3 regions of the Bacillus sp. N6 genome follow, and region 1 is predicted to be linked to each of the others. Evidence: riboswitches for the same ligand, from Rfam matches in the RefSeq annotation. Region 1 holds a riboswitch; each other region holds the start of a gene.
What was found. A riboswitch is a leader RNA that binds a small molecule or an ion and turns the genes downstream of it on or off. The one in region 1 is predicted to bind thiamine pyrophosphate.

Region 1 (4,272 bases):
CATCTTCTTTAACCGCATAAATAATTGCCATTGTAGAAACGACAACTTCTTTCGCTAAAAATCCTGTTAAAAGGGATGCCGCAGCTTGCCACGTTCCAAAGCCGAGCGGTGCAAATAATGGTGCGATAAATCCACCAATCATCGCTAAGTAGCTATCTCCCATATCAACGCCAAATCCTGATGGACCTGCATAATTTAATAACCAAATAACAACCGAACCACCAAAGATGAATGTACCAGCTTTACGAACAAATCCCTTTCCTTTCTCCCACGTGCTCAGCCATAACGTTTTCGCTTGTGGCACACGATAAGGCGGTAGTTCAATTACGAAAATAGATTTTTCTGCTTTCAAAATCGTAAGAGACATAATTTTTGTAACTAATAACGCAAGAACAATACCTGCGACATATAAAGAAAATACAACAGTCGCCTGACTATTAGGGAAGAATACGCCCGCAAATAATGCATATACAGGTAATCGTGCTGAACAAGACATAAACGGTGTTACTAAAATTGTAAGTAAGCGCTCTTTCTCCTGTTCAATCGTTCTCGCTGCCATAATACCCGGAACGTTACATCCAAAACCGATAATCATCGGAATAAAAGCTTTACCGTTTAAGCCAAAGAACTCCATAATTCTATCCATAACAACTGCAATTCGCGCCATATATCCTGAGTCTTCTAATAATGAAATGAAAAAGAATAGTGCAAAGATTTGTGGTACGAATACTAATACAGCACCAACACCGGCAATAATACCTTCTGTAACGAGTGCTTGAATAAAATCAGAAGCTCCAATACTTGTAAGTCCAGCCGTCACCCAATCCGTAAGCTGACCACCAAAAAACTCATCTAACATATCCGATAAAGGTGTACCAATCCACGTAAACGTAACCTGAAAAATAAAAAACATAACTGCTAAAAAGATTGGAAGTCCTAAAATTTTATGTGTAATTAATCTATCAATTTTTTCTGAAAAAGGAATTTTTCCTTCTTTCTCATGCTTCATAACATTTGTTTTTAACTTTTCAATATACGCTTCACGAGTTTTGTAAATGTGCTCTTCTAACGTACAATCAAGTTTTCCTTCTAAGCGAGATCGAATGGCTATGAGTTCCTTATAAATTGGTAATGCTTTCATTTCTTTTTCTACTACTTCGTTATTGCTTAAAAATTGAAGTGCTAACCATCTCGGATGCTCATAATTCGCTGTCTCTAAAAGAGCAATTACTTCTCCAATTCCTTCATCCATTTGTACACCATATGAAATAAGGAATGGCTTTTTCTCCTTTTTGTCATTTTCTTTAAGAGTCGCAAGTAGTTCTTCACAACCTTTTCCACTTCTTGCAACGACAGGAACGACTGTTACACCTAATAGTTCTGATAATCGTTTTACATCAATGACAATTCCTCTTTGCTTCGCCACATCAACCATATTTAAACCAATTGAGACCGGCTTACCAAATTCAAGTAATTGCAACGTTAAATGCATATTTCTCTCAAACTGCGAAGAATCTACAATATTTAACATATGATTAAATTCTTCTGTTAATAGAAAGTTTGTTACAACACCTTCATCACGTGAAACTGGATTTAAATCATACACACCTGGTAAATCAATTAATGTTCCTTGTCTATCTTTTAATTTACCAACCTTTTTTTCTACTGTTACACCGCTCCAGTTTCCTACGTATTCATAAGAACCAGTAAGTGCATTAAATAATGATGTCTTCCCTGTATTCGGATTCCCTAGCAAAGCTACCTTATTCACGCTAATTCCACCTTTATCATTTTCGCGTCACAATGACGAATACTAATTAACTGTCCACGACACTCCAATGTACAAGGACCTTTGAACATCGCTTTCTGTTTCAAGCGAAGTTCGCTTCCTTCCGCAAGACCGAAAGCAGCTAGTCTACGCTTTAATAGCTGATCTAAAGACTGAATACTTTTTACTAACACTTTCTCTCCAATTTTAATATCTACTAAGCTCATAACCTTCCCCCTCAGAAGAGAATGATAATTATTTTCAAAAAAATTATACCACACCCAATTTCTCTTGTACTATACCCTTTTGCTTCATATTTATTAACATTTCGCTACAATTCTATTTCAATTATTGTCATACAGCATTTGTTTGCCATTCTCATCCATTTCGCTTACAATAAACAATAGCAAATAAAGAATCTCGTTATCACTGGGGGAGCCATGCCGCTGAGAGGGAACACTTCGTTCCGACCCTTCGAACCTGTTAGTTAATGCTAACGCAGGGATTGTGCAAACGCCCGAAATACATACCTCATTTTTATTTACGTATTTCGTATCCTCCTATGATATCTATTCTTTTTTGTACAACTTGGATTTAGGGGGAGACAACATGCGTAACACCAATTTACAAGCGATGATCGAATCTGCTATTCTTGCAGCCTTCGCCTTGGTCATCGACATTTTACCACTTTCAATCAAAATATCAGCAACAGGCGGTTCCATTTCATTTGCTATGATTCCTATTTTTATTATCGCATACCGCTGGGGCTTCAAAATGGCTTTCTTAGGAGGCTTAATTTGGGGATTATTACAAATTGTCGTAGGCGATGCCATTATCGTCACACCAATTCAAGTATTAATTGAATACTTTGTTGCTTTCGCATTCATTGGATTTGCTGGTTTATTCTATCGTCCAATTCAAAAGGCGCTTTTAGCGTCAAATGAAAATAGCGAAGAACAATCAAATTTAGGTAGCCGTAAAGACAAACCTTCATCAAAACCAAACCAAGGAAAGAAAGTAATTGGATACATTATCGTCGCTACTTTTATCGGTAGTCTAGCTCGTTACTTCTGTCACTTTATCGCTGGTATCATTTTCTGGGGACAATATGCACCAAAAGGCCAATCGGCTTTCCTATATTCTTTAATATTTAACGGTAGTACAATGATTGGTTCCTATATTCTATGTACCGTTTTACTTATATTTTTATTTATCACTTCACCACGCTTATTCAAAAGCATCAGTGCTTATCAAATGAATACACAAAAAAAGGGCGCTTAATGAGCGCTCTTTTTTCATATCGTAATATTAATTAAAAATACAATAAATGCGCAAAAGAAAATAAATACCATTATACTTAGCCAATTGCTATGCACGGTTCATCGACTCCTTACATAACCTCATATTCTAAACAAATTATACTGATTAAAAATAAAGATTAGGTAAAGATAATATGAAAATAATTTAAAAAAACGTAGATTATATTTTCTACGCTTTTTTCGGTAAATAGAAATAAAATAACACACCATCTTCTGTATTTCCTGCCCCATATTCAGTATCATGTAGTTCTAAAATATTCTTTGAAATGGCAAGCCCAAGCCCCGTCCCACCTTGTGAACGCTGACGAGCTGTATCCACTCGATAAAAACGATCCCAAATTTTATCTAATTGTTCTTCTTCAATGTGAGTACCTTTATTTTCAATGCACACTTTTATACGATCCTTCTCATCTATTGTAGAAATAATAATATCTTCTTTATTTGGTGTATAACGTATGGCATTCGTAATGAAATTCACGATGACTTGTTCAATCCGGCCTTGATTTGCAATCACTTCAAATGAACATATATTTTTATGAACACGAAGCTCTTTTTTCTCTATTTCCACAGATAGATGTTCACATATGTCTTCAATTACTGTATCAATATAAAACGAATCCTTTTTCATTTTATATGTACCAGATTCAAATTTAGCTAACTCAAGCATATCCAAAATTAACGTATCCATTTTGTCTACTTCTCTCTCCATCGCCTGAAAATAATAATCCTTTTTATGCTCAGCTACCCCGTCTTTTAAAATAGAAATACAGCTTTTCATAATACTTAGCGGTGTTTTTAATTCATGTGAAACACCAGAAATGAATTCTTTTCGCGTCTTTTCTAACTTTCTTTCCTTTTCAATATCTTCTTCTAACTGCCCAATATGCGAATGGAGTTTATTTGATAGCACATTAATATTTTTCGATAAATCTCCAATTTCATCTTTTGAAGTAATCGGTATTTTTTCTGTAAAATCTAATTGTGCTATTTTCTTCGTCGTATCATTTATTTTTAATAATGGTTTTGCAATTTGTTTTGAATAATAAAACGAAGCTAAAAAAATAAGAACGACTACAAATGCAATGATATAGATGTAATAATCTTGCACCATTTGTACAGCTTCATCTACGGGCTGTAAAGAAGCCATCGCATAAATATATGTTACTGATCCATCTTTTTCTTTTA
Region 2 (4,272 bases), 1.1 Mb from region 1:
AAAAAGAATTTGTAGGTGTAAAGGGCGCAAAATTATCAGTTATCCTTTTCCTTGTAGGAACCTTCCTTGTTGTACTTCTTGGTTCATTTGAAGCACTTCGTCCAGGATGGATAGTTGATGGGAAGTTAGCTCGCCTTTCCATGCCGAACACAATTGAGATGGTCATGTTAACTATCGCGGCTCTTATTATTATTTTCTGTAAACCAAATGTAGAAAGCATTGTGTCTGGTAACGTCTTTAAAGCAGGGGCAACAGCAGTTGTTGCTATTTTCGGTATCGCTTGGATGGGAGATACTTTCTTTAACGGAAACTTAAATATGATTCAAGGATCCATTCAGCATTTAGTAACAAGTGCACCTTGGCTATTTGCCATCGCGCTATTCATTCTATCTATTTTACTGTACAGCCAAGCAGCAACAGTACGTGCCTTAATGCCACTTGGACTATCCCTTGGTATTCCACCAGCACTACTGATTGCAATGTTCCCTGCAGTAAACGGATATTTCTTCATTCCAAACTATGGAACAATCGTTGCTGCCATTAACTTTGACCGTACTGGTACAACAGGTATCGGTAAATACGTATTAAATCATAGCTTTATGATTCCAGGTTTAATCGCAACATTTACTTCTATCGGCATTGGAATGCTTTTAATTTCTATTATGTTTTAAAGAAAAAGCACAAACCCTTATTTAAAAAGGTTTGTGCTTTTTTAATCAAACGTTTGTTTAAAATTTGGGGCAGTCCATTTCTCCATGTAGCACTTAAAATACTACACGTCCTTCCCTACAAACTTCTCTTTACTTCTTCAGCTAATTTTCTCGTACTTTCATACGCAGATTCAGCTAAACTAATTGCTGAAATAACTGAAACACCGTCCGCACCCGCTTCTATAACTGCTGCTGTATTTTCAATTGTAATCCCACCAATACCAACGATTGGCACTGTAATTCCTTGTTCTCTAAAATAAGCTAATCCTTTCGTTCCTTGAACCGCTTTCGTATCTTTTTTCGTACTCGTTGTGAAAATAGGTCCAACGCCTAAATAATCTGCTCCATTTTCGATTGCAAAGCGTGCTTCTTCAATTGTATGAGCAGATACGCCGATAATTTTATCTCCCATTTTTTCACGAACAGATGTAATTCCTTCATCATCTTGTCCTACATGAACACCATCTGCATCTAATTCAATGGCTAATTCTACATCATCATTTACAATGAAAGGAACACTATATTCCTTACAAAGCGTCTGCAATTCTTTTGCAAAGCGCACTCTATCTTCTCCGATTAAAGAACCTTCCCCCTTCTCGCGAAACTGAAAAAGTGTCACTCCACCATCTAACGCTTCTTTCAATACAGCTAAAGGATCCCTCGTGCAGTTATTACTTCCCATAATAAAATACACTTGTAATAACTTAGACATCTTCTTTGTTTCAATGCGCATCATGTGTTTCATCCCCCTTACTCTAACTCCTCAATCTTTCCATACTTCTCAATATCACCAGCAGTAGTATTCGCTAACTGATTTAAAAATTCAATTTGGAAACTACCAGGTCCCTTTTCCACGGTCTTAGCAGCTGCCAGTTCCGAAGCTACACCATAAAACGTTAATGCTGCTACTGCTGCTTTTACATAATCTTTTTCCACTGCTACAAATGCTCCTATTACAGAAGTTAGTAAACAACCTGTTCCCGTAACTTTCGTTAAAATAGGGTGACCGTTTCGAATAACAATAGTTCTCTCTCCATCTGTAACAACATCTTCTTTTCCAGTAATGACCGCAACTGTATTTAGTTCGTCTGCTGTCTGCCTTGCAATACTTACAACATTGCCATTTCCAGTACCAGCGTCTACCCCTTTAATTTCCCATTTCTCATTAATAACATTTGCTATTTCAGCTGCATTTCCGCGGATAATTGCTAAATCGATTTCAGCCGGAATATGTCTCGCAACTTCTGTTCGATACGAAGTTGCTCCTGCACCAACTGGATCAAATAGTACTGGCACATTGTTCGTATTTGCTGATTTACCCGCGAGTAGCATCGCTTCTACTTCTTCAGGACGAAGTGTCCCCATATTTAATACTAACGCTCCAGCAATGCTAGCCATTTCTGCTACTTCTTCTTTTGCATACGCCATTACAGGCGATGCCCCAAGTGCCAACAAACCGTTAGCAGTAAAATTTGTTACAACAACATTTGTAATATTATGAACGAGCGGATTAGATTCTCTCACCAAATCCACTACTTTACTAATTTCTTTCATATTCATCCTTTTCATCTCCTAACTATAATGATGGGAGATACACAAAAAGACACTTTGCGCGTACGCAAAGTGCCTGAACATGTGCTTTTACACTCTCCCTACGCTGGCATTATCCAACAGGTTCAAATGGTCAATGACGGACTAGTAGCCATACTCTCAGTTTGTATCCACAAACTCCCATGTGTTTCTTATTCATCTACTTCAAAGTCTACTCTTATTCTAGTAAAATAACAAGTTCTTTACTTTTCTATTTAATATAGAAGCAACTGATAAAGTGAAACTTTAATCAGTTGGGATTTTGTTCACTCCATTAAAAACAACTCAAATATGGAGCGAAACTGAATCTCAAGAAGATGTATGCTATATTTAACTTATGGAAATTTGAAAGGATGTTTTTAATATGTCAAAAAGCGTTGTAATCGCTGAAAAACCTTCCGTTGCACGAGATATTGCTCGTGTACTGAAGTGTGATAAAAAAGGAAACGGCTATCTTGAGGGTAATAAATATATTGTAACTTGGGCTTTAGGTCATCTCGTTACATTAGCAGATCCAGAAAGTTATGATGTGAAATATAAAAAGTGGAATTTAGAAGATTTACCGATGCTACCTGAGCGTTTAAAATTAACGGTTATTAAACAAACTGGTAAACAATTTAATGCTGTAAAAAGTCAGCTACTTAGAAAAGATGTAAATGAAATTATTGTAGCAACAGACGCTGGACGTGAAGGGGAATTAGTCGCACGCTGGATTATCGATAAAGTTAAGCTAAATAAACCAATCAAACGTTTATGGATTTCTTCTGTAACCGATAAAGCAATTAAAGATGGTTTTGCAAATTTAAAACCAGGTAAAGCCTATGACAATTTATACGCTTCAGCAGTTGCGCGTTCAGAAGCTGACTGGTATATCGGTCTTAATGCAACTCGTGCTTTAACGACTCGCTTTAATGCCCAGTTAAATTGCGGCCGTGTACAAACCCCTACTGTTGCTATGATTGCTAGTCGTGAGGATGAAATAAAGAACTTCAAAGCTCAAACTTACTACGGCATCGAAGCTCAAACGATGGAGAAACTCAAACTTACTTGGCAAGATGCAAATGGCAATAGCCGTAGTTTTAATAAAGAAAAAATTGATGGTATTGTAAAAAGTTTAGATAAACAACATGCTACTGTTGTGGAAATTGATAAGAAACAGAAGAAGTCATTCTCTCCTGGTCTTTACGATTTAACTGAATTGCAACGTGATGCAAATAAAAAGTTCGGTTACTCTGCTAAAGAAACATTAAATATTATGCAGAAATTGTATGAACAGCATAAAGTGCTAACGTACCCTCGTACAGATTCACGCTACATTTCATCTGATATCGTTGGAACACTTCCAGAACGTCTAAAAGCATGTGGTATTGGAGAATACCGTCCCTTCGCACATAAAGTATTACAAAAGCCTATCAAACCTAACAAATCATTTGTTGATGATAGTAAAGTAAGCGATCATCATGCGATTATTCCAACAGAAGGATACGTTAACTTCTCAGCATTCACAGATAAAGAACGCAAAATTTATGATTTAGTTGTAAAACGTTTCTTAGCTGTTTTATTCCCAGCATTCGAATACGAGCAACTAACATTACGTACTAAAGTTGGTAGTGAAACGTTCATTGCACGCGGAAAAACGATTTTACATGCTGGTTGGAAGGAAGTATACGAAAATCGATTTGAAGACGATGATGTAACTGATGACGTAAAAGAGCAGCTTCTTCCTCGCATTGAAAAGGGCGATACATTAACTGTAAAGTTAATTATGCAAACATCAGGCCAAACGAAAGCACCTGCACGCTTTAATGAAGCAACTTTACTTTCAGCAATGGAGAATCCTACAAAATATATGGATACGCAAAATAAACAACTTGCTGATACATTAAAATCGACTGGTGGATTAGGTACTGTAGCGACACGTGCAGATATTATCGACAAACTTTTCAACTCTTTCTTAATTGAAAAACGCGGC
Region 3 (4,272 bases), 2.1 Mb from region 1:
ATTTGCTCGGGGATCAAAAAATCCCATCAACAAGGGAACTAAGTGAATTACTAAGTGTGAGTAGAAACACTGTACTCGCTGCTTATGCAGATTTAGAGCAAGAAGGACTCATTTATGCAGTTAAAGGAAAAGGGAACTTTGTTGCGAAGGTGGATATATCTAATACTTCGTCTGTTGAAATAGATTGGAAAAATAAACTTAATACAGTGACCGCATTAGCGGACGAATTAGATTTAATGAAACATGGTGTTCGTTGGGAAAAGGGAATGATTGTTTTTAATAGTATAGCCCCGGATGAGAAGCTATTTGATGTTGAAAATTTCAAAAGAGCTTTTCTTACTCGTATGTCCATTGAAGGGGACATCGTATTGAACTACGGATATGCAAAGGGATATAGACCGTTAATGAATTATTTACTTCATTACATGGAAATGAAAGGTGTAGACATTTCGAATAAAGATATTCTAATTACAAATGGATTTACAGAAGGATTGGATATTGTACTCTCTTCTTTATCAAAAAAATCCGGTCGTGTCATTTGTGAGAATCCAACTCACCATGCTGCACTTAAGCTTTTCCGTTTACATGGACTTGAAGTTCATGGGATTGATATGCATGAGGATGGTATTGATACGAATGAAGTTGAAAAAAGTTTGCGTGAAAAAGATTTTGATTTTGCTTATTTAATTCCTTCTTATCATAATCCAACCGGTATTGTTACGAGTTCAGAGAAAAGAACGGAATTGATGAGGTTATTCTCAAAATACAAGGTTCCTATTATAGAGGACGGATTTAATGAAGAATTACGTTATTCAGGTTCACATTTAGCTCCATTATTAACTTTTGCGGGAGCTGGCAATAATGTGATTTATATTAGTAGCTTTTCAAAGGTGCTTTTCCCTGGTTTACGTGTAGGCTGGATTATTGCAGATAAAGAGCTGATTCATTATTTAGAAAGCGTAAAAAGAGCAAGAACGATTCACACATCTACGCTAGATCAAGCTGTTCTGTTTCAATATTTACATGAGGGATACTTTGAAAAATATTTAAAAAAGGCAAGATCTGTTTATAAGAAAAAATATGAGTTAGCTGTCGGGGCATGTAACCAGTACATTCCTTTTAAAAGAATGACTGGAGATGGTGGACTTCATTTATTTATAGAGCTAGAAGAGCATATGAACGCCCGCACACTTTTACAAAAGTGTTATGAGAAAGGCGTTACGTTTTCACCTGGAGATGTTTTTTACTCTGATGGAGAAGGAGCGAACACTTTCCGATTAGGGTTTTCGCGCTTGAAAGAAGAAGAAATAGTTCGGGGAATTAAAATAATTGGTGATACATTAAAAAATGAAAATTGGAGTTGAGAAAATGAAAATCGGTGTTATTATGGGCGGGGTATCGTCTGAAAAACAAGTTTCAATTATGACGGGGAATGAAATGATTGCTCATTTAGATAAAAATAAGTATGAAATAGTTCCAATTACATTAAACGAAAAAATGGATTTAATTGAAAAAGCGAAAGACATTGACTTTGCATTGCTCGCATTACACGGAAAATACGGAGAAGATGGGACAGTTCAAGGAACACTGGAGAGTTTAGGGATTCCTTATAGCGGAAGTAATATGTTATCTAGCAGTATATGTATGGATAAAAATATTTCGAAAAAGATTTTACGTTATGAAGGTGTAGAAACACCAGATTGGATTGAACTTACAAAAATGGAGGATCTAAATCTGGATGAGTTAGATAAGTTAGGATTTCCATTAGTGGTAAAACCAAACTCTGGCGGATCGAGTGTCGGGGTGAAAATCGTTTACAATAAAAATGAATTGATCTCAATGCTAGAAACTGTATTCGAATGGGATTCTGAAGTAGTAATTGAGAAGTATATAAAAGGTGATGAAATTACATGTTCTATTCTGGATGGAAAACAGTTACCTATAGTTTCAATTCGACATGCAGCCGAGTTCTTTGATTACAATGCAAAATATGATGATACTAGTACAGTTGAGGAAGTTATCGAACTTCCAGCAGAAATTAATGAACGTGTAAATAAAGCTTCACTGACTTGTTATAAAGCATTAAAATGTAGTGTTTATGCAAGAGTTGATATGATGGTGAAGGACGGAATTCCATATGTAATGGAAATTAATACATTACCAGGGATGACACAATCAAGCCTATTGCCCAAAAGTGCAGAAGCAGCGGGAATTAGTTATAGCAAACTATTAGATATGATTATTGAAACATCATTAAAAGTTAGAAATGAAGAAGGGTTTTAAGGAGATTATATAACTAATTCTTTTGACAGTTTCACGAAGTATGCTATGATGAATACATTATAAAAACAAAATATTTATCCACTAGGGGGGCCTTTTATAGGCTGAGATCAAATGTGATTTTGAGACTCTTAGTACCTGATCTGGTTAATGCCAGCGTAGGGAAGTGGGAAAGACGTTGCTATTTAATGAGTAAATAAATACTGTCAATTTCACTTTCTTTACGCCTGTAAAGAAAGTTTTTTTATTTTACAGCTTTAATAATTGTGGATAAATACTTATATTTTATACATTATTGGAGGGATTTAAATGACTTTTTCACAATCATTACGTAAAGAAGTAGATTCAATTTGGGAAGCGAGTTTTAACCATCCTTTTGTAAAAAAACTTGGTGAAGGAACATTAGATTTAGCTAGTTTTCGCTATTATGTGCTTCAAGATTCATATTATTTGAGTCATTTTGCTAGAGTACAAACTTTAGGAGCTGCAAAAGCTCTTGAATTAGAGACGACAGCTCGTATGGCACATCATGCTCAAAATACATATGAGGCCGAGTTATCTTTACATGAGAATTTTGCTAAAAAGCTAGGGATAACAAAAGAAGAAAAAGATAATTTTATTCCTGCGCCAACTGCATATGCGTATACTTCACATATGTATCGTGCTGCGTATGAAGGGCATTTAGGAGATATCATTGCAGCAATTTTACCTTGCTATTGGTTGTATTATGAAATTGGCGAACGCTTAAAAGAGTGCCAGCCGGAAGAGCCAATTTATAACGAATGGATTTCTGCTTATGGATCTGATTGGTTCCGTACGCTAGTTGAAGAACAAATTACACGTTTAGATACTATCGCTGAAAAAGTAACAGAGGTAGACCGCAAACGTATGAAACAGCATTTTATTATTAGCAGTCAATATGAATATTCATTTTGGAAAATGGCTTATACATTAGAAAAGTGGCCAGTGGATACAGACGTAAAAGACGTAATTGGATAAAGAATAGAAATAATGTTATAGATAGGTATGGATCATACCTATCTATATATTTTTTCTTGTCAAATTTGCGTAAAGTCATTAGTGCTACGGATATGGCGAAATAAAATATCGATAATTTAGCTCATTTACTTGTCTACGCAATAACTGGATAAACTTCTGTCACATTTATTTTACAATCAAAGAACGTAAATGTTGGTGGTATGAAGTTAAATAAGAAAAGAAACCCGAGCTGTTAGCTGTAACGGAGTTGTTTTTTCTTTGCAGGAATTTCTAAATTATCATGGAGTGTTGTTAATACGATATGCAAATATGCATATCGTATTTTTTTGAGTTCTTTATGTGTTAAAATTAGATATAAAGATATGGAAATATAAAGAAGCAAAAGCAGGAATATCCAATGAATTTTGAGAGGTGTTATATGTTTACAAATAAGAAATTAATTCGATTTGGTTTATCGTTGTTTGTATTTTTAGGGATAATTAATTTTACAATCAGCTATTTCCAAACATATCTTGAAACAGCAGCAGATATTAAATGGGTAATTCCAGAAATTTGGAAAACTATTTTGCTAGATGTTCCTCAAGGTATACTTGTTCTTTTAGGCGCAATTGCTTTATATGATTTCACAAAAGAGGCATCACAAAAAGACGCATCAATCTAAGTGTGTCTTTTTTCTATTAGGAATTTCATAGAGAGTTTTGCTGGAGAAATAGAATGAAAAGCCCTAATAAGGGCTTTTTTCTTTGTAGGAATTTCTTATCCGTCATAGAAACCGGTTACTTGGAGGTGTTATAGCGAAAGGCATTTACAGTACAGAAAAATCTAAGCGGCAGACGAAAATATATAGGATATGGCAACATAATTATTGAGAAATTAATTGAATTTAGTAGGTATGAAGATATGACGCTAGAATTCATATTTTTTAATTTTTATTTATCCCGCATTAACGGGCTGTTCGTAAAAGCCTGATTGGTGAGGGCTAATAATCAGCGG

Region 2: linked by a shared signal. The riboswitch ahead of thiM (hydroxyethylthiazole kinase) and the one ahead of ACUXVC_RS24200 (energy-coupled thiamine transporter ThiT) in region 1 are both predicted to bind thiamine pyrophosphate.
Region 3: linked by a shared signal. The riboswitch ahead of tenA (thiaminase II) and the one ahead of ACUXVC_RS24200 (energy-coupled thiamine transporter ThiT) in region 1 are both predicted to bind thiamine pyrophosphate.

What each region holds. Positions count from the first base shown of each region.
Region 1 is NZ_CM127843.1:4,683,683-4,687,954, forward strand. It holds gene feoB (ferrous iron transport protein B) at 1-1,771, opposite strand, end outside; gene ACUXVC_RS24195 (FeoA family protein) at 1,768-1,995, opposite strand; TPP riboswitch at 2,190-2,291, shown strand; gene ACUXVC_RS24200 (energy-coupled thiamine transporter ThiT) at 2,378-3,049, shown strand; gene ACUXVC_RS24205 (sensor histidine kinase) at 3,257-4,272, opposite strand, start outside.
Region 2 is NZ_CM127843.1:414,313-418,584, reverse strand. It holds gene ACUXVC_RS02175 (anaerobic C4-dicarboxylate transporter family protein) at 1-671, shown strand, start outside; gene thiE (thiamine phosphate synthase) at 787-1,446, opposite strand; gene thiM (hydroxyethylthiazole kinase) at 1,461-2,270, opposite strand; TPP riboswitch at 2,343-2,455, opposite strand; gene topB (DNA topoisomerase III) at 2,665-4,272, shown strand, end outside.
Region 3 is NZ_CM127843.1:2,565,246-2,569,517, forward strand. It holds gene pdxR (MocR-like pyridoxine biosynthesis transcription factor PdxR) at 1-1,364, shown strand, start outside; gene ACUXVC_RS13115 (D-alanine--D-alanine ligase) at 1,369-2,283, shown strand; TPP riboswitch at 2,357-2,462, shown strand; gene tenA (thiaminase II) at 2,590-3,279, shown strand; gene ACUXVC_RS13125 (DUF3937 domain-containing protein) at 3,677-3,940, shown strand.